Regions from separate parts of the Variovorax sp. CCNWLW225 genome, predicted to be linked through region 3. Evidence: riboswitches for the same ligand, from Rfam matches in the RefSeq annotation. Region 3 holds a riboswitch; each other region holds the start of a gene.
What was found. A riboswitch is a leader RNA that binds a small molecule or an ion and turns the genes downstream of it on or off. The one in region 3 is predicted to bind glycine.
Positions count from the first base shown of each region.

Region 1: another riboswitch for glycine. It lies ahead of V9L20_RS04245 (ABC transporter substrate-binding protein); the one in region 3 lies ahead of gcvT (glycine cleavage system aminomethyltransferase GcvT).
Region 2: another riboswitch for glycine. It lies ahead of V9L20_RS20370 (D-amino acid dehydrogenase); the one in region 3 lies ahead of gcvT (glycine cleavage system aminomethyltransferase GcvT).

Region 1 covers NZ_JBBCBV010000001.1:873,877-880,021, reverse strand. The annotation lists gene V9L20_RS04260 (IclR family transcriptional regulator) at 1-756, shown strand, start outside; gene V9L20_RS04255 (NADPH-dependent FMN reductase) at 789-1,379, opposite strand; gene V9L20_RS04250 (hypothetical protein) at 1,488-2,273, shown strand; glycine riboswitch at 2,438-2,567, shown strand; gene V9L20_RS04245 (ABC transporter substrate-binding protein) at 2,761-4,344, shown strand; gene V9L20_RS04240 (ABC transporter permease) at 4,369-5,310, shown strand; gene V9L20_RS04235 (ABC transporter permease) at 5,332-6,145, shown strand, end outside.
Region 2 covers NZ_JBBCBV010000014.1:47,025-53,169, forward strand. The annotation lists gene rfbD (dTDP-4-dehydrorhamnose reductase) at 1-664, opposite strand, end outside; gene rfbB (dTDP-glucose 4,6-dehydratase) at 661-1,743, opposite strand; glycine riboswitch at 1,837-1,936, shown strand; glycine riboswitch at 1,971-2,076, shown strand; gene V9L20_RS20370 (D-amino acid dehydrogenase) at 2,168-3,469, shown strand; gene V9L20_RS20375 (FIST signal transduction protein) at 3,487-4,767, opposite strand; gene V9L20_RS20380 (PhaM family polyhydroxyalkanoate granule multifunctional regulatory protein) at 4,813-5,499, opposite strand; gene V9L20_RS20385 (aminotransferase-like domain-containing protein) at 5,597-6,145, opposite strand, start outside.
Region 3 covers NZ_JBBCBV010000003.1:243,362-249,506, forward strand. The annotation lists gene gcvP (aminomethyl-transferring glycine dehydrogenase) at 1-1,906, opposite strand, end outside; gene gcvH (glycine cleavage system protein GcvH) at 1,957-2,328, opposite strand; gene gcvT (glycine cleavage system aminomethyltransferase GcvT) at 2,379-3,554, opposite strand; glycine riboswitch at 3,600-3,711, opposite strand; glycine riboswitch at 3,724-3,814, opposite strand; gene V9L20_RS08870 (hypothetical protein) at 3,837-4,400, opposite strand; gene V9L20_RS08875 (TRAP transporter large permease) at 4,549-5,826, opposite strand; gene V9L20_RS08880 (TRAP transporter small permease) at 5,823-6,145, opposite strand, start outside.

The DNA of each region.
Region 1 (6,145 bases), on a different contig from region 3:
CACCTTGCGCGCCATCCGCAGGGGCTGCCGCTCACGCTGCTCGCCTCCGAGCTCGACATTCCGCTTGGCGCCTGCCACCGCTTGCTGGCCGACCTGCAGCGCTGCGGCTACGTTCGCCAGACGCGCAAGCAGGGCGACTACGTGCTGACGACCAAGGTGGTGTCGCTGGGGTTGGGCTTCCTGAGCGGCGCCGGCATCGTGAACATCGCCGAGCCGCTGCTGGAGCGGCTGGCGCAAGCATCGGGCGAACTGGTGCGCCTTTCGATCGTGGATGAAGACCGCCTCACGTGGGTCGCCAAGTCGCAGGGCACGCGCCAAGCGGGGCTGCGCTACGACCCCGACATGGGCATGGATGCGCGCCTCTCGTGCACGTCTTCCGGCCACGCGTGGCTGATGACGCTGAGCGACGAGCGCGCACTGGAGCTGGTCTCGCGCCAAGGCTTCGGCACGCCGGCGGAATACGGTCCGAAGGCGCCGACCACCATCCGCGCGCTGCTGGGCTTTCTGCATGCGGCGCGGGTGCGCGGCTACGCGATGATCGACGAGGTCTTCGCGCCCGGCATGGCCGCCATGGCGGCGCCGGTTTTCCGCCGCAACGAAGTGATCGGCGTCATCAGCATTGCCGGGCCGCGCACGCGCCTTGGCAGCGAGCGCATGCATGAGCTGGCGCCCGCGCTGCTGGCCGCAACGGCCGAGCTCGGGCCGATCAGCAACGCGTCGAGCCTGTTCGGCCGCCCTTCGCTGGGCAAGGGCTGAGCGGCGCGACCCGGCTTGCCAGACCCGGCTTCTCAGTAAGGCGGCGCCTTGCGCGCCCGCTGCTCGCGCGCGGCGTCGGTCCACCACGCGAGGTCGTCGGCAAAGCGGCCGAATGAGCGCTGGAGAGATTCGCCCGCACTGCCCGTGGGCTTGCCGTCCGCGTCGAGCGTTTGCGAGATCGGCCCGACGGCGAGCGTGCTCGAGACGACGACCATGCCCATCTCCGACAGGATCGAATGCCACACGGTGCCCGAGCGCACGCCTGAAAACCGGCCGGCCGAATAGCTGGCAACGGCAGCAGGCCGCCAGAACCATTCTTCTAGGAAGTGGTCGGTGAGGTTCTTCAGGCCGGGCTGCGGGCCCCAGTTGTATTCGCCCGTCACGAAGACGAAGGCGTCCGCGCCGCGGATCTTCTGCGCCAGCGCTTCCATGGGGGCGGGCGCGGTGCCCTTGGGGTACTCCTTGTACATGCGGTCGAGCATGGGCAGGCCCACCGCCTGCGCGTCGATCAGTTCGGCCTCGGCACCTCGCGCGCCGAGGCCCGCCACCAGGTAGTCGGCCAGGCGAATGCCCATGCGGTCCGACCTGTAGGAACCGTAGAACACCAGGATCTTGTCAGCCATTCGTCGCTCCGTTGTCGAGGCCGGGCGGCCACGGGCGAAGGCTACAACATTGGCAGGTCGGCGCATTTGGTAGCAGCATCTTTCGAATCCTCTGGCTACCATTCCGGCATGAACAAGCCGCCTGCTTTTTGCACTGCCGCCATGGTGCTTGCCGCATCGGCCGGCCATGTGTTCGCCGCTCCCTCGGCGCAGGTGCTCGATGCGGTCAAGAAGCCGCAGTCGGTCGATCCGGACTGGCGCGCCCGCCTGTGCGCATTGCTGCCGCAGCCTTGCGACCCGCATGCGCTGGGCTTGTACCGGCTGCGCGGCGCCGCGGCAAACAGCTTTGCAGTGCTCTCGGCCGAGCCGCTGGCCATGGCGCGCATCAGGCGCGACAAGGACGCGAAGACCTGGCAGCTCGAGCGCCTGCACGACTTCAGCGCCTATGTGGCCGGCATGAAGAAAGACGCCGCAGCCGGCATGTCCGACACGCGCCTTTCGCTTGCACCGGCACTCTATCCGCTGGCCGAAGGGCAATGGGCCATGGCCGTGCTGCAGACCGTGTCCGAGATGTATTCGGGCGGCGGCGCCTCGTTCAGCAAGGCCGACTTCGTGCCGCTGGACGACACCCGGGCCGTGCACGAGGGCATTCCTTTTTCTTGCTCGAAGATGATCCGCGCCTGCTTCAGCGAAAAGGAATACAAGAGTTCGAAGCATTGCCACGACGAGAGCAACGGCAGCCTTCGCATTGCCTACGAAGAACCCGGCAAGCCGGGCGGACCCTACAGCTGGCAATACACGTGGCTGCAGAGCGAGTGGCCCGCGAACACACCCGCCAGCGGCACCACCACCACGCGTCTTCACTTCACCGCCAAGACCACCGAAAGGGTGAGCTTCTGCGGCGGACCGCAGTAGCTTCGGTGCGCGTTTCCATCCGCGTGCGCCCCTGTGCGCACGCGCCCGAGTGGCACGCATTCTGCTTAGAAGAAACCATCCAGGAGAAATGCCGGCTCGGTGCTTCGAGTTAGTGCATTACCGAAGGCGACAGCCCGTAACGCTCAGGTCCCCAGACTGGATGAATGACTAACGCTGGAGAGCGCTGCCCGGCGTCCTGAACAAAAGGACTCCGAGGGCGGCCGCCGAAGGGGCAAGCCATGCGCGATGAGCGTGCATGGTGAATCTCTCAGGCCAAAGGACAGCAGGGGCATCTCGCGCAGTGCGCGGGGTGGCCTTGCGCGCTTCCGGAGCCTTCTTCTTCATGACCTTTGCCAGAGCGCACCGCGCATCGTTCCCTTCTTCATCGGGTGTGCCGAGGCCTGCGCACGCACGCAGGCGCCTGCCCGAATCGCCCCCCCGTTTTTCGCTGACTTTCCTCACGATTTTTTCAACCGGAGAACCGAAGATGCTGTCGAAACGAAACCTGAAAGCCGTTGTCGTGGGCGCCATGCTCGCTATTGGCGTTGCAAGCGCGTTCGCACAAGAGGCGGGCAAGGTGCTGCGGGTGGTGCCCCAGTCCGATCTGAAGATTCTCGATCCGATCTGGACCACCGCGTTCATTACGCGCAACCATGGCTATGCCGTGTACGACACGCTGTTCGGTGTGGACGAGCAGGGCAAGGTCAAGCCGCAGATGGTCGACAAGTACACCACCAGCGCCGACGGCAAGACCTGGACGTTCACGCTGCGCAAGGGCCTGGAATTTCATGACGGCAAGCCGGTGACCTCGGAAGACGTGCTGGCGTCGCTCAAGCGATGGGGCCAGCGCGACGGGCTGGGGCAGAAGATGTATGCGGCGCTCGACAAGGCCGAGGCCGTCGACGCCAACTCGTTCAAGCTGGTTTTCAAGGACACCTTCGGCATGGTGCTGGACGCGCTGAGCAAGCCCTCGTCGAACCCGCCTTTCATCATGCCGGCACGTGTGGCCGCCACGCCGCCCGACAAGCAGATCGACGATGCCACGGGCTCCGGGCCCTACATCTTCAAGAAGGACGAGTACCGCCCCGGCGAGAAGATCGTGTACCTGAAGAACACTAAATACGTGCCCCGCGCCGAAGCGCCCTCGGGCACGGCGGGCGGCAAGAACGTGTACGTGGACCGCATGGAATGGGTCATCCTGAAAGATGCGCAAACGCAGGCCAACGCGCTTGCCAACGGCGAGGTCGACATGATCGAGTGGCTGCCGCCCGAGCAGTACACGGCGCTGAAGGGCAACACGTCCATCACGGTCGACAACCCGATTCCGAAGGGCTCGTTCGCGCTGCACCTGAACCACGTCATTCCGCCCTTCGACAACCCGAAGATCGCGCAGGCCGCCATCATGGCCATCAACCAGGAGGCGCTCATGCGCGCCCAGATGGTGCATAAGGAGCTCTACAACAGCTGCGCATCGGTGTACCCGTGCGGCACGATCTTCGCCAGCGACAAGACCGGCTACTTCACCGGCAAGCCGCAGTTCGAGAAAGCCAAGGCCCTGCTGAAGGATGCCGGCTACGACGGCAAGCCCGTGGTGCTGATGTACCCGGCCGACTTTGCACTGCTCAACAAGTTTCCGCCCGTGATGGCGCAGCTGCTGAAGCAGGCCGGCTTCAATGTCGACATGCAGTCGATGGACTGGCCCACGCTGGTGACGCGCCGCGCCAAGAAAGACCCGGTCGACAAGGGCGGCTGGAATCTCTTCATCACCGGCTGGGGCATTGCCGACAACATGAACCCGATGTTCTATGCGCCGCTCACGGGCAACGGCGAGAAGGGCTGGTTCGGGTGGGCCACCGACGAGAAGCTGGAGCAGCTGAAATCCGACTTCCTCGCGACGGCCGACGAATCCCGGCGCAAGGAGCTGGCCACGGCCATCCAGCAGCGCGTGTACGACACCGGCATCTACGCGCCCATCGGCGAATACAAGCCGCTCACCGCCTACCGCAAGGCTGCGGTGAGCGGCGTGGTGCGCTCGCCCGTTGCCGTGTTCTGGAACATCAAGAAGAACTGACGGGCGCTCTTTTCTGGAAACCCCATGCTGATCTTCCTTGCGCGCCGAATCCTGTCGACCGTGCCGGTGCTCGTCATCGTTGCGCTGATCGTGTTTCTCATGCTCCGGCTGGCGCCCGGCGATCCGGCTGCCGCCATTGTGGGCGACAGCGGCACCAGCGAGAACATCGCCAAGGTGCGCGAGCAACTGGGGTTGAACGAATCGCTCCCCGTGCAGTTCGTGCGCTGGAGCGGCCGCTTGCTGCAAGGCAACCTGGGCGAGTCCTACTTCATGAAGAAAACGGTGGTGGAGCTCATCGGCCAGCGCATCGAGCCGACGGTGTCTCTCGCGGCGGTGACGCTGGTGGTCACCATCCTCGTCGCGGTGCCGCTCGGGGTTGTTGCGGCCTGGCGGCACGGCGGCTGGCTGGACCGCATGCTGATGGGCTTTTCGGTCATGGGCTTTTCCATACCGGCGTTCGTGATCGGCTATGTGCTCATCTGGATCTTTGCGCTGCACCTGCAGTGGCTGCCGGTGCAGGGCTACCAGCGGCTGAGCCAGGGGCCGCTGCCCTGGATCAAGCACCTCATCCTGCCGTCGATCACGCTGTCGATCATCTATGTAGCGCTGATTGCGCGCGTCACGCGTGCGGCCGTGGCCGAGGCCATGACCGAGGACTACATCCGCACCGCGCGCGCCAAAGGCATCTCGGAAAAGCGGGTGCTCATGCGGCATGCGCTCGCCAACGCGGCAATCCCCATCGTCACGGTGATCGGCATCGGCATTGCACTTCTGATCGGCGGCGTGGTGGTTACCGAAACCGTGTTCGCCATTCCGGGCCTCGGCCAGCTCACGGTGGATGCGGTGCTGTCGCGCGACTTTCCGCTGATACAGGGCATCACGCTGTTCTTTTCAGTCGTCTATGTGCTGGTCAACCTGCTGATCGACCTGAGCTACCTGGTGTTCGATCCGCGCATTCGCTATTGAGGCGCAAGAAGAAGCAAACACATGACCGATTCACTTGCCACTCCCATGCCTGCTGGCGAAGCCATCGTCGAACCATTGCCGCCGCCCAGGCGCCGGTCGCTGCTCAAGCGCATCCTGGCCGACTGGTCGGTGCGCGCCGGCGGCGGCGTGCTGATGCTGCTGGTGCTCATCTCGCTTGCCGCGCCATGGCTCGGCACCATCGACCCGACCGCCATCGACCCCGGCAGCGGCAACCTCTTGCCCGGCACGCGCGGCGAGTTCAACAGCCTGGCGGGCGACACCTTCGAGCACCTGTTCGTCATGGGCACCGACAGCCTGGGTCGCGACATATGGAGCCGCACGCTCTACGGTGCTCGCGTGTCGCTTACCGTGGGCGTGTCGGTCGCCGTTCTGGCGGTGGTGTTCGGCATGCTCGTCGGTTTGCTGGGCGGCTACTTCCGGCGGCTCGACAGCGCGATCATGCGGCTGATGGACGGCGTCATGGCCATCCCCGGCATTCTGTTTGCGATCAGCCTGGTGGCGCTGTTCGGCGGCAAGCTGCTGACAGTGGTGGTGGCCATTGCGGTGCCCGAGATTCCGCGCGTGGCGCGCCTCGTGCGCTCGGTGGTGCTCACCGTGCGTGAAGAACCCTATGTGGAAGCAGCCATTGCGCTGGACACGCCGACGTGGAAGATCCTTGTGCGTCACATCCTGCCGAACGCCGTTGCGCCGCTCATCATCCAGGCGACCTATGTGTGCGCCTCGGCGATTCTTGTCGAAGCCATCCTGTCGTTCCTCGGCGTCGGGCTGCCGGCCGACATGGCCACCTGGGGAAACATCATGGCCGAGGGCAGGG
Region 2 (6,145 bases), on a different contig from region 3:
TGGTCTCGCCGCCGGCGACCGCGTGATACAGGCCGGCTTTGGAAGGGTCTTGCAAGGTGGCACGAATCGCATGCGCCGTGATATCGGCCAGCAGTTCGGCACCTGTCGGGGCGCCAAATTGGTCGTCGATGACGGTCAGCTTTTCGCGTTCCTTGGCAAGCCGCAACATGGTCTTGGCGAAGTTGCCGCCGCGCGCGGCAAACACCCAGCTGGTGCGAAAGATCAGGTGCTTGGCGCAGTGCTTGGCCACCAACTGTTCGCCTTCGAGCTTGGTGCGGCCATACACACTGAGTGGGCCGGTGGCATCGTCTTCTTGCCAAGGCTTGCTGCCGCTGCCATCGAACACGTAGTCGGTGGAGTAATGCACCATGAGTGCACCGATCTGCCCGGCGGCTTCGGCCACCACGCCGGGCGAAGTGGCGTTGAGCTTGCGCGCGAAGTCGGGCTCGCTCTCGGCTTTGTCCACGGCCGTGTGGGCCGCGGCATTGACGATCACGTCAGGCCGCACCTTGAGCACAGTCTCGGCCAACTGGTCGGGACGGCTGAAGTCGGCGTTGAAGTCGGTGCTGTCGAAATCGAGCGCCACCAGTTCGCCCAGCGGCGCGAGGCTGCGCTGCAACTCCCAGCCGACCTGTCCGCCCTTGCCCAGCAGCAGCAGCTTCATGCGGTGGCCTTGGCCGCGGGTGCGGCGTCGTATTGCTTCTCGACCCATGCGCGGTACGCGCCGCTTTGCACGTTGCGCACCCATTCGGCGTTCGCGAGGTACCACTCGACGGTCTTGCGGATGCCGGTGTCGAAGGTTTCGGCGGGCTTCCAGCCCAGCTCACGCTCCAGCTTGCGTGCATCGATCGCGTAGCGCCGGTCGTGGCCGGGGCGATCGGTAACGTAGCTGATCTGTTCCTTGTACGGTTTGCCATCGGCGCGCGGGCGCAGTTCGTCGAGCAGCGCGCACACGGTGTTCACGATCTCGATGTTGGGCTTCTCGTTCCAGCCACCGACGTTGTACGTCTCGCCGAGCTTGCCGGCCTCGAGCACGCGGCGAATGGCGCTGCAGTGGTCCTTCACATAGAGCCAGTCGCGCACCTGCATGCCGTCGCCGTACACCGGCAAGGGCTTGCCAGCCAGGGCGTTGACGATCATCAGGGGGATGAGCTTCTCGGGGAAGTGGAACGGCCCGTAGTTGTTGGAGCAGTTGGTGGTGACCACCGGCAGGCCGTAGGTGTGGTGCCAGGCGCGCACGAGATGGTCGCTGGCGGCCTTGCTGGCTGAGTAGGGGCTGTTGGGCTCGTACTTGTTCTCTTCGGTAAAGGCGGGATCGGTCTTGGAAAGTGAGCCGTAGACCTCGTCAGTCGACACGTGAAGGAAGCGGAAGGCAGACTTTTGCTCAGCCGGCAGTGCGCTCCAGTAGCCGCGCACCGACTCGAGCAGGCGAAAGGTGCCGAGCACGTTGGTTTGCACGAAGTCTTCGGGGCCATGGATAGAGCGATCCACGTGCGATTCCGCGGCAAAATTCACGATAGCGCGTGGCTTGTGCTCAGCCAACAGGCGATCGACCAAAGCGCTGTCGCCGATGTCGCCCTGCACGAAGATGTGGTTCGGGTTGCCGTTGAGCGAGCCGAGCGTCTCGAGGTTGCCCGCATAGGTCAGCTTGTCGAGATTCACGATGGACTCGTCGCTCTGCGCCAGCCAGTCGAGTACGAAGTTGGCGCCAATGAAGCCCGCGCCGCCGGTTACCAGGATCATGAGTCTCCCCGAAGTTTCGAATCAATGACAATTATCCCATTGGTCGAATTGTCAAAAATCCATGGTCGGCTCTTCGCGGTCCCAACCTACAATGGCGTTAATGCAGGAGAGCGAGTAGTTCTTTTTACTACTCCACCGAAGGCGCAAACTCCCATAAACGCTCAGGTTGGCCGAACGGAACTGTTGGAATTCTTTCAAACAGTTTCGGGGCATGTACTGCATCAACTGACACGCCGTCTGGAGAGCCATCACCTCGCGTGATGCACCGAAGGAGCAAACCCGCTGCGGGCGCAATGGGTGAATCTCTCAGGTACCGAGGACAGGGGGAGCGGCAACTTGGACGGCGGTCGTCCGGTTGCTTGCTATTTATTCAATAGCAAACCCCGCCCGCGGTTCAAGCGCTTCAACCTCAAAGGTATTTGAAATGCGCGTGATCGTTCTAGGCGCCGGCTTGCTCGGTGTTACCTCGGCTTACTATCTCCAGCAACTCGGCCATGAAGTGACCGTCATCGACCGGCAGGCCACCCCCGCCGCCGAGACCAGTTTTGCCAACGGCGGGCAAATCTCCGTCAGCCATGCCGAACCCTGGGCCAATCCGAGCGCACCGCTCAAGGTGCTGCAATGGCTGGGCAAGGAAGACGCACCGCTGCTCTTTCGCATTCGCGCGGACATGCGCCAATGGCTCTGGGGCTTGCAATTCCTGCGCGAATGCACCCCTGCCCGTACGAAGCACAACATCGAGCAGATCGTGCGCCTGGGCACCTACAGCCGCGAAGTGCTGCAGCAGTTGCGGCGCGACACGGGCATCGCCTACGACCAGCGCACCCAAGGCATCCTGCACTTCTATACGACGCAGAAAGAGTTCGACAGCGCCCTTGCGCCCGCCGAACAGATGCGCGCGCTCGGATGTGAACGGCAAGTCATCTCCGCGGACGAGGCAGTGAAGATCGAGCCCGCCCTTGCGCACATCCGTCCGCAATTGGCCGGTGCCACCTACACGGCAGAAGACGAGTCCGGCGATGCAAACCTCTTCGCCCGCGAAATGGCACGCCTCGCGGCAGCGGCGGGCGTGAAGTTCCTCATGAGCCACACGGTGACTGCGCTGCGCGAAGCGGGCGGCAGCATCGACCACGTGGAAGCTACCGACAACGAAGGTCGCTTCCAACGCATTCGCGGCGACGCCTTCGTGCTTGCAATGGGCTCATTGAGTCCGCTGTATGCCGCGCCGCTGGGCATTCGCCTGCCGATCTATCCAGCCAAAGGCTATTCGGTCACGCTGCCAGTCAAAGACGCGACGAAGGCGCACCAGGTTTCGCTGACCGACGACGAGTTCAAGCTCGTGTTTTCGCGGTACACGTCGGCCTCCGGCGACCGCCTGCGTATTGCCGGCACGGCCGAGCTCAATGGCTATGACCGCGACTTGAACCGCGTGCGCTGCGAAGCGATCGTGCGGCGCGTTGAACAGCTCTTCCCCGGCGCTGGCGACACCACACAGGCGCAGTTCTGGACAGGCCTGCGCCCCGCGACGCCGAGCAATGTGCCGTTGATTGGCAAGACGAAGCTGCCCAACCTGTACCTGAACACCGGGCACGGCACGCTTGGGTGGACGCATGCGTGCGGGTCGGGCAGGTCGGTGGCGCGGATTGTGAGCGGGCTTGCGCCTGAGGTCGATTTTGCGTTTGCCGGCATGCCTACGCCAGCAGCGCGCCTGCTCCAGCCGGCCTGATCTGGCCGTGGCGGTGGTTAATCGTTGCCGGTAAACACCGTCAACACCCCCGTATACCCATACAAGTGGTGCCGGGCAATCTCCCCCGCCGCAAAGAATCCGACCAGCGGCACGTCGCCGAGCGCGTGCCGCACGATCTGCAGCTCGGCGCCCGGTGCGCCGAAGTGCGGCCCGCCGCGTCCCGAGCAGCTCACGTACACGGCACCCGCAATGCGGCGCGCCGGGTGCGGCGCTGCTTCGGCCTCCCCGGCCGCCACGGCGCGCGCGGTGGCCAGGGTCTGTTCTTCGGGCTCCAGTTCTTCGCGGATTTCCGCGCAGATGCGCATCAGGTCGGCGCGTGCGGCCTGTGCATTGCGCCGGCAGAAGGTCAGGCGCATGCCGGCCTCGGCCACATCGGCAATGGCGATGCCGCGCCGCGTCGGATCCAGGCCGATGATGTGGCGCACCAGCACGTCGGCGCCCAGGTCGCCGGTGCGGCGGATGCCGTCGCTGCCCGCATCGGCCAGGCCCACCAGGGTGGCGCGCACGGCGTCGATGGCTTCCTGCGGGCGTTCGAGCGAGACCTGCAGGTCGGCCAGCAGCACGTCGAGTGCGGGCTCGCCATCGAGCTTGAGCAGCAGGTTGCCGTCGGCCTCGGTGATCTCGCGCTCACGCCCCCCGCCGGAGCGCAGCGGCTGGCAGCCTTGCGTGACGCGCGACACCAGCCGCACGCCCTCGCCGAACACCACGCCCGACAAGCCACCCGAGAACACGCCGCCCGCAGCGCCGTGGCCGCGGATGTTTCCGTTGCCGCCGACCGCAAACTGCAAGGCGCCCGCACGGCCTGACGAGAGGCCGCCGAACAGGTAGCCGGTGTCGGTGCGGCCCGCCATCTCGCCGATCAATTCGGTGAGATCGGGGGTGGCCGGGTCCGCATGCACCAGCGCCGTATGCGCCTCGAAACCGCTCATCTCCGAGTTGCCCAGTGGAGCCACGCCGGAGAACACACGATATTGGTCGCTCGGCAGCGCGCAGAGCATCAGGCTCAGGCCGGGCTCGTCGAAGTATTCGGCATTGTTGGCCGACACGCCGATGCCGACGGTGCCGGACCAGTCGGTCACCTCCGGAAGCTCGGCGCTCAGGTGGTCGAGGATGTCTTGCGCATCGGACGCGTAGTGGTCGGTGATGTAGAGCAGCCCGAGCGTCGGCGCCGACGCGTAGTCGGGCAGCGCCATCTGGGCGCGCAACTGGGCCAGCACAAGGCCGGCCGCCATGCGCCATTGCGGATGGGTGGCGTGACCGGAGGGAAACAACTTCATGATGCGTGCCAACCCGTTCTCTTCAAGATGTGTGTATGTATGACGTCAGCGCCGTCCGGTCGTTCGCTTTCGCGCGGCGGTCGGCGCCTTCTTTTTGGCGGCGGTTGCTGTCGCCTTCCTTGCGGCCGGCTTTGAAGCGGCGGGAGCGGCGGCCGGTGCCGGCACCTTGATCTGGGCCGCGTCGTGCAGGGCCGATGTGGCGATCTGCTGGAACTGCTCGGTCAGCGAACCCCACCATTGCATCGGATCGATCACGCCACCGTCGCCGCCCGATGCGGAAGCAGCCGAGGCCGGCTTGCTGCGGGCTTTTTTGGCGGGTGCCGGCGTTTCCTCCTCCGCCTCGACTTGTGGCTCAGGCTCCGCCGGCGGGGCAGCAACCGGCGCTGCCGGGGCCGCCTGCTTGGTGAACGCGCTCGCGATATCTTCCATCCGCACGTTCATGCCGCGCAAGGTCGAAAGTGTCATCTTTTGCACCTCGAGCGCCTGGATGGTGGCCTTGAGCGCATGGCCGTTCTGCTCGAGCCAATATTGCACGGTCTTGAGCTCCTGGATGCGCTTGTCGACCTCTTCCACGCTGAGCGTGGGCGCCACCCAGCTCGCAAGGCTCGGCAAACCGGGCCCGGCGCTCGTGGCAGCGCCCGATCCGGCGGCGGCACCGCCTGCGAGATTCTTCAGAAAGTCGAATCCGGGGACAAATTGACTGAAGTCAAAAGGCTGGCTGGCGTTGCTCATGCAGGGGTCTCCGGGTTGGGTTTTCTTGTGATGCCAGCTTACTCCAACGCACTGGCGATTTGGGCCCGCGGCCCTCGCGTTTACCTGCCCGGAGCTGTCACAGCTCCGCGCGAACCTTGCTGAACACTTTCCAGAATGCGGCGTCCTGCGAGGTCGCGAAGTTGATGCGCATCATCGTGCTCGGCGGCCTGCGTGCATGGAAGAGCGAACCCGGCGCAAGCAGGTAGCCCTGGTCGAGCATGCGCTGCGTGAGCGCGTCGGTGTCCACGCCCGTATCCACCCAACCGAACAGGCCCGCCGGCTCCGAGGCGAAGGTGCAGCCGTGCGCCATGGCCAGCTTCACCGCACGGCTGCGCGCACCGTCGAGCCGGATGCGTATGCGATCGGCATGCCGGCGCAGTTGCCCCTGGTCGATGCACCACGACAGCGCCCGCTCGAACAGCGTGGGCGTGGTCAGCGTGGCCAGCAGCTTGGTTTCGAGCAGCCGCTCCTTCAACTCGGGCGATGCGGCCAGAAAGCCGATGCGCCAGTTGGGCGCGAGGATCTTTGCGAACCCGCTCACGTAGATGGTGCGCTGCAGCCCGTCGAGCGCGCTGAGCCGCGTGGCGTGCTCGGGCGCGAGATGGCTGTAGGTGTCGTCCTCGAC
Region 3 (6,145 bases):
CGACGTTGCCCTGCGCGTCGCAGGCGGTCACCACCACCTGCAGGCCGACCATCTGGGCGCTTGCGGGGTTGGTGCCGTGCGCCGACGAGGGAATCAGGCAGATGTTGCGGTGGCCCTGGCCCTTGGCTTCGTGGAAGGACTTGATGGCCAAGAGGCCCGCGTACTCGCCCTGCGAACCCGCATTGGGCTGCAGGCTGATGCCCGCGTAGCCGGTGGCTTCGCAGAGCCACGCGCGCAGCTGCGCATCGAGCTGCGCATAGCCTTGCTGCTGCTCGGCGGGTGCGAAGGGGTGGATGTTCGCGAACTCGGGCCAGGTGATGGGGATCATCTCGCTGGTCGCGTTGAGCTTCATCGTGCAACTGCCCAGCGGAATCATGCTGCGGTCGAGCGCCAGGTCCTTGTCCGAGAGGCTGCGGATGTAGCGCAGCATCGCCGTCTCGCTCTTGTGCGTGTTGAACACCGGGTGCGTCAGAAAGGCGCTGGTGCGGCGCAGGTCTTCGGGCAGGCGCGGCGCAGTGTTGGCCAGGTCGTCGAAACGCGGCATCGGCGTGCCCGCGGGCACGAACAGGGCCCAGAGCGCTTCGATGTCGGCGCGCGTCGTGGTTTCGTCGAGCGAAATGCCCAGGTGCTGCTGCAGCCGCTGGCGCAGGTTGACGCCGGCCGCGGTGGCGCGCTCGATGATCTTCGGCGTGTCTTCGCCTGTGCGGATGGTCAGCGAATCGAAGGCCGTGCCGTTGACCGGCTCGCGGCCCATTTGCGCCAGGCCCTGCGCAAGGATGGCGGTGAGCGCCGCCACGCGCTGCGCGATGCGGGTAAGTCCGTCGGGCCCGTGGTACACGGCGTACATGCTGGCCACAACGGCCGGCAGCACCTGCGCGGTGCAGATGTTCGAAGTGGCCTTCTCACGGCGAATGTGCTGCTCGCGCGTTTGCAGCGCGAGGCGGTAGGCGGGTTGGCCGTGCGTGTCGACGCTCACGCCGACCAGGCGGCCCGGCAGCGAGCGTTTGAACTCGTCGCGGCAGGCCAGGTAGGCGGCGTGCGGGCCGCCGTTGCACAGCGGCATGCCGAAGCGCTGCGTGGTGCCGCAGACGATGTCGGCGTCCCATTCGCCCGGCGGCGCGAGCAGGGTGAGCGCGAGCAGGTCGGCCGCCACGCAGAAGGCGGCGTCGCACTGGTGCGCATGGCCTGCGAGCGGGCGCAGGTCGTGCACGTGGCCGGTGGTGGCGGGGTACTGCGCGAGCACGCCGAAGAATTCGCAGCTCGCCATCAGGTGCGGCAGCGTCTCGGAAACGGTGCTCACCTTCACCTCGATGCCCAGCGGCGCGGCGCGCGTCTTGATGACCTCGATGGTCTGTGGGTGGCAGTCGCCCGACACCAGGAACACGTTGCTCTTGCTCTTCACGCTGCGCTTGGCGAGCGTCATCGCCTCGGCGGCGGCCGTGGCTTCGTCGAGCATCGATGCGTTGGCAATGGCCATGCCCGTCAGGTCGCACACCATGGTCTGGAAGTTGAGCAGGGCTTCCATGCGGCCCTGCGAGATTTCGGCCTGGTAGGGCGTGTAGGCGGTGTACCAGGCGGGGTTTTCGAGCACGTTGCGCAAGATCACACCCGGTGTGTGCGTGCCGTAGTAGCCCTGGCCGATGAAGCTCTTGAACACCTTGTTCTTCGCAGCGATGGCCCTAAGCTCGGCCAGCGCGTCCGCCTCCGTCACGGGAGCGGGCAGCCGCATCGGCCTGGCGCGGCGAATGGCCGCAGGCACGATGCCGTCGATGAGCTCCGCCCGCGTTTCCGAGCCGATTACCGGCAGCATGCGCGCCTCGTCCGCTGCATCGATGCCGATGTGGCGGGCGAGAAATTCTTCGGCGTTCTCTAGTTGTTGCAGGGAAGGCTGGGCGGGAATCGGCATGGCGGTAAAGGCTCGGGGAATGAGGAAGGGCGGCTGAAGAACCCGGCGGATCAGGATTCGGCGGCGAACTTGTCGTAGCTGGCGGCGTCGAGCATCGCGTCGAGTTGCGACGGCTCGCTGAGCTTGACCTTGAAGAACCAGCCGGCGGCCAGCGGGTCGGTGTTGGCGAGCGAGGGATCGGCGCGCAGGGCTTCGTTCACTTCGGTGATCTCGCCCGACACGGGCATGAACACATCGGCCGCGGCCTTGACCGATTCGACGACACCGGCCACTTCACCCTGCGCAAAGGTCTTGCCCACTTCGGGCAGATCGACAAAGACCACGTCGCCCAGCGCATCCTGCGCGTGCACGGTAATGCCGACAGTGGCTGCGTCGCCTTCGGCCGAGACCCATTCGTGGTCCTTGGTGTACTTGATGCTCATGGTGAAAAACTCCTCGTGGAAAAAATGATCTGGTTCAGGAAGCGCAGAGCCTAGCCGCGGTAATAGCGGGCCGGCACAAAGGGCAGGGTCGAGACTTCCATCGGCACCGGCTTGCCGCGCACGATGGCCTGCACGCGCGTGCCGGGTTCCGAAAACGCGGTGGCCACGTAGCCCATGGCAACCGGGCGGTCGGCCGTCGGGCCGAGCAGGCCGCTGGTCACAATGCCGATGTCCCGGCCTTCGAAAGATTGCAGGAGCGTGCCGTCGCGTACCGGAACGCGTTCCAGCGCCACAAGGCCGACGCGCTTGCGCTTCAGGGTGTCGTGGTCGGTGCGGCCCGCGGCGCCGGCCGTAGCGGCGGCCAGTTGCGCCAGCACCTTGGCCGCACCCGGAAAGCCGCCTTCGCGCGCGCCGCCCGTGCGGCGCACCTTCTGGATCGCCCAGTTGAGCGAGGCCTCGACTGGCGTGGTGGTGGTGTCGATGTCGTTGCCGTACAGGCAGAGCCCGGCTTCGAGCCGTAGCGAATTGCGCGCGCCCAGGCCGATGGGCTTGACCTCGGGCTGCGCCAGCAGCAGGCGGGCGAGGGCGTCGGCATCCTTGCCGGCGACCGAAATCTCGAAGCCGTCTTCGCCCGTGTAGCCGCTGCGCGTGGCAAAGGCCGGAATGCCGCCGATCTTCACCGCGCCGCCGGTCATGAACACAAAGCGCTCGATGCCGGGCGACAAGCGGGCCAGCACCGTGGCGGCCTGCGGGCCTTGCAGCGCGAGCAGTGCATGGTCGGGCATAGGCTGCACGTCGCAGCGTGCGCCGATCTTCTGCTGGATATGCGCGAGGTCGGCCACCTTGCAGGCGCCGTTCACGATCACGAAGATCGAGCCGTGCCCCTCGTTGAAGAACATCAGGTCGTCGAGGATGCCGCCTTCGTCGTTCAGCAGCAGCCCATAGCGCTGCTTGCCGGGGGCGAGGTCGATTACGTCGACCGGCATCAGGGTTTCGAATGCGGCGGCGGCATCGGGCCCCACCAGGCGCAGCTGGCCCATGTGGGAAATGTCGAACAGGCCGGCCGCGTCGCGCGTGTGCTTGTGCTCGGCCATCAGGCCGGCGGGGTACTGCACCGGCATGGAATAGCCGGCAAAAGGCACCATGCGGGCGCCCAGTTCCACATGCAGGTCGTGCAGGGGCGTCTTGAGCAATGGGGCGTCGGATGATGAAGCGGAAGCGGCCACGGGGCACTCCAAAGGGGCAGTCGAATTCCATGGCGCGAGCCATGGGCCACCCCTGCTGTCCGCTTTACCTGAGAGATTCGCCCCACGATCGGGGTTTGCTCCTTCGGTGGGCCGCCGCATCGGCAAGATGCAGGGGCCTCTCTCCAGCAAGGAAACGCCGGCATGCGCCAGCGCCTTGTCAGTCCTTTTGCCTGAGCGTTCGGGAAACCCCTGCGCCTTCGGCGGCCTCGCGTGGCGAGGCTCTCTCCTGACCCTTCGAAGTGTAGTGGATCGCGGAAGGCCTCAGTGCACGGTTTCCGAAGCGGGCGGCAGCAACCTTTCGATACGCTCGCGCAGCGATTCGGCCCGCTCGGCGCCTGCGGCTTTCTCGACTTCATTGAGCATCAGCGCGGCAATCGTCAGCATGGCGTCGCGGTCGCGGGCTTCGCGCAGCGCATCGCGCATCTGCAGCGCAAACTTGGGATCGCGCCGCACGAACATGCGCTCGCAGATGTCGAACAGGAACATGCGCGTGGTGGCCAGGGAACGTTTGCCGTCGAAGTTGTCGGTCGAGGTCTCTACACGGATGGGCTCCGCCGCAGGAGCCGGAATCGGCGTGTGTGTCGGGCCCGCCGTAACTGGTGCGGCGGTTTTCGGCGCTGCGCCCTGCGCGTCGTGCAGGTACCCGCGGTTCATCAGAGCCCGCAGCGTCTGTTCGGCTTCGTCGCGGCTTGCAAACAGCGGGCTGAAGTCGGTCAGCGAACGCCGGCCGTCGGCCATCAGCAGCAATGCGCGCTCGCGCTGGCTCAGCGTGCGCTGCCCGCCTTGGAGTTCGTCGCGTGCCTTGTCGGTCTTGGTGGGAAACATGGCGCCACAGCTTTCGGAATCGAAGGCTGCAGCATCGTTGCGGCTGGTGACATCTTTGTGAAACGTTTGCCTTACAGGGGCATTTGCCGCATAAAAAAAGGCAGCCCGCGAAGGCTGCCCGTTTTCTCTCTGGTTTTTGCGTCGCCTGCTACTTGGCGTACACCAGGTCGCGCAGCGCGAGCGATATCCACGGCACGTAGGTAATCACCATCAGGCAGGCCAGGATCACCAGCACGAAGGGAATGAGGTACTTCACGATCCGGTCGAGCGATATGCGCGCTACCGTGCACGCCGCAAACAGGTTCACGCCGAAGGGCGGGGTGATCATGCCGAGCGCGAGGTTCACCACCATGATGAGCCCGAAATGAACCGGGTCGATGCCGAAGTGCACCGCCACCGGCGCCAGGATGGGCGCGAGCACGATGATGGCCGCACTGGTCTCGATGAACATGCCGATGATGAACAGCGCCGCGTTCACGCCCAAGAGGAACATGGCCGGCGACTTCAGCACTTCCTGCAGCCAATGGCCAATGGCGTCGGGCACGCCCGCGCGCGTGATCAGGAAGGCGAACAGGCCCGCGTTGGCGATGATGAACATGATCACCGCCGACGACAGCACCGACTTCCGCAGGATGAGGTACAGGTCCTTGAGCTTGATCTCCCGGTAGATCACCATGCCGACCACCAGCGCATAGAACACCGCCACCGCCGAAGCCTCGGTGGGGGTAAAGATGCCGCCGTAGATGCCGCCCAGGATGATCACTGGCATCAGCAGTGCCCAGCCGGCCTGCCAGGTCGCCTTGCCGAAGGACATGCGGCCGTCGCCGTCGTTCTTGCCCCAGCCCTTCCACTTGCAATACACCCAGACGAACAGCATCAGCGCCAGGCTGATGAGAATGCCGGGGCCGAAGCCCGCAATGAACAGCTCGCCGATGGACACCTCGGCGCTCACGCCGTACAGAATCATCGGAATGGAAGGCGGAATGATCACGCCCAGCTCGGCGCTGGTGGCCTGAAGCGCCGCCGCGTACGCGGTGGGGTAGCCGTGCTTGATGAGCGCCGGAATCAGGATGGCGCCGATGGCAAAGGTGGTGGCCACCGAAGAGCCCGACACCGCCGCGAAGATCATGCAGGTGAGCACGCAGGTCATCGGCAGGCCGCCCTGCACACCGCCCACAATGCTCTTGGCAAATTCGACCAGCCGGCGCGAGATGCCGCCGGTTTCCATCAGGTTGCCAGCCAGGATGAAGAAGGGAATGGCCGCCAGCGGAAACTTGTTGATCGAATTGAACATCTCCTTTACGGAGATGAGCATGTTCACGTTGGCCACCTGGATACCCAGGATCGATGCGAGCCCGATGGACACCGCCACTGAAACCGACAGTGCAAAACACAGCACCATCGTTGCAACCATCACGGGGGTCATTGCGCGGTCTCCAGTTCGAGCCGCTTGGGATCGAGAAAATTACCAACGATGCCGAACAGGCAAAAAACGGAGCCGACCGGCAGCGCCAGGTACGACCACATCATCGACACGCTTTCGAGCCCGGCCATCGACTGCACGCGGCCGCGCATCGCGTAGTCCCAGCCCCACCACAGAATGACCAGCATCAGCGCCAGCGCTGCGATGCTGACCACGAAATCGAGCACACGCTTGATGCGCGGCGGACTCCAGCGGTAGAGCACATCCACGCTCACCATCGCACCCTGGCGAAAGGCCATTGGAATGCCGAGGAACACCATCC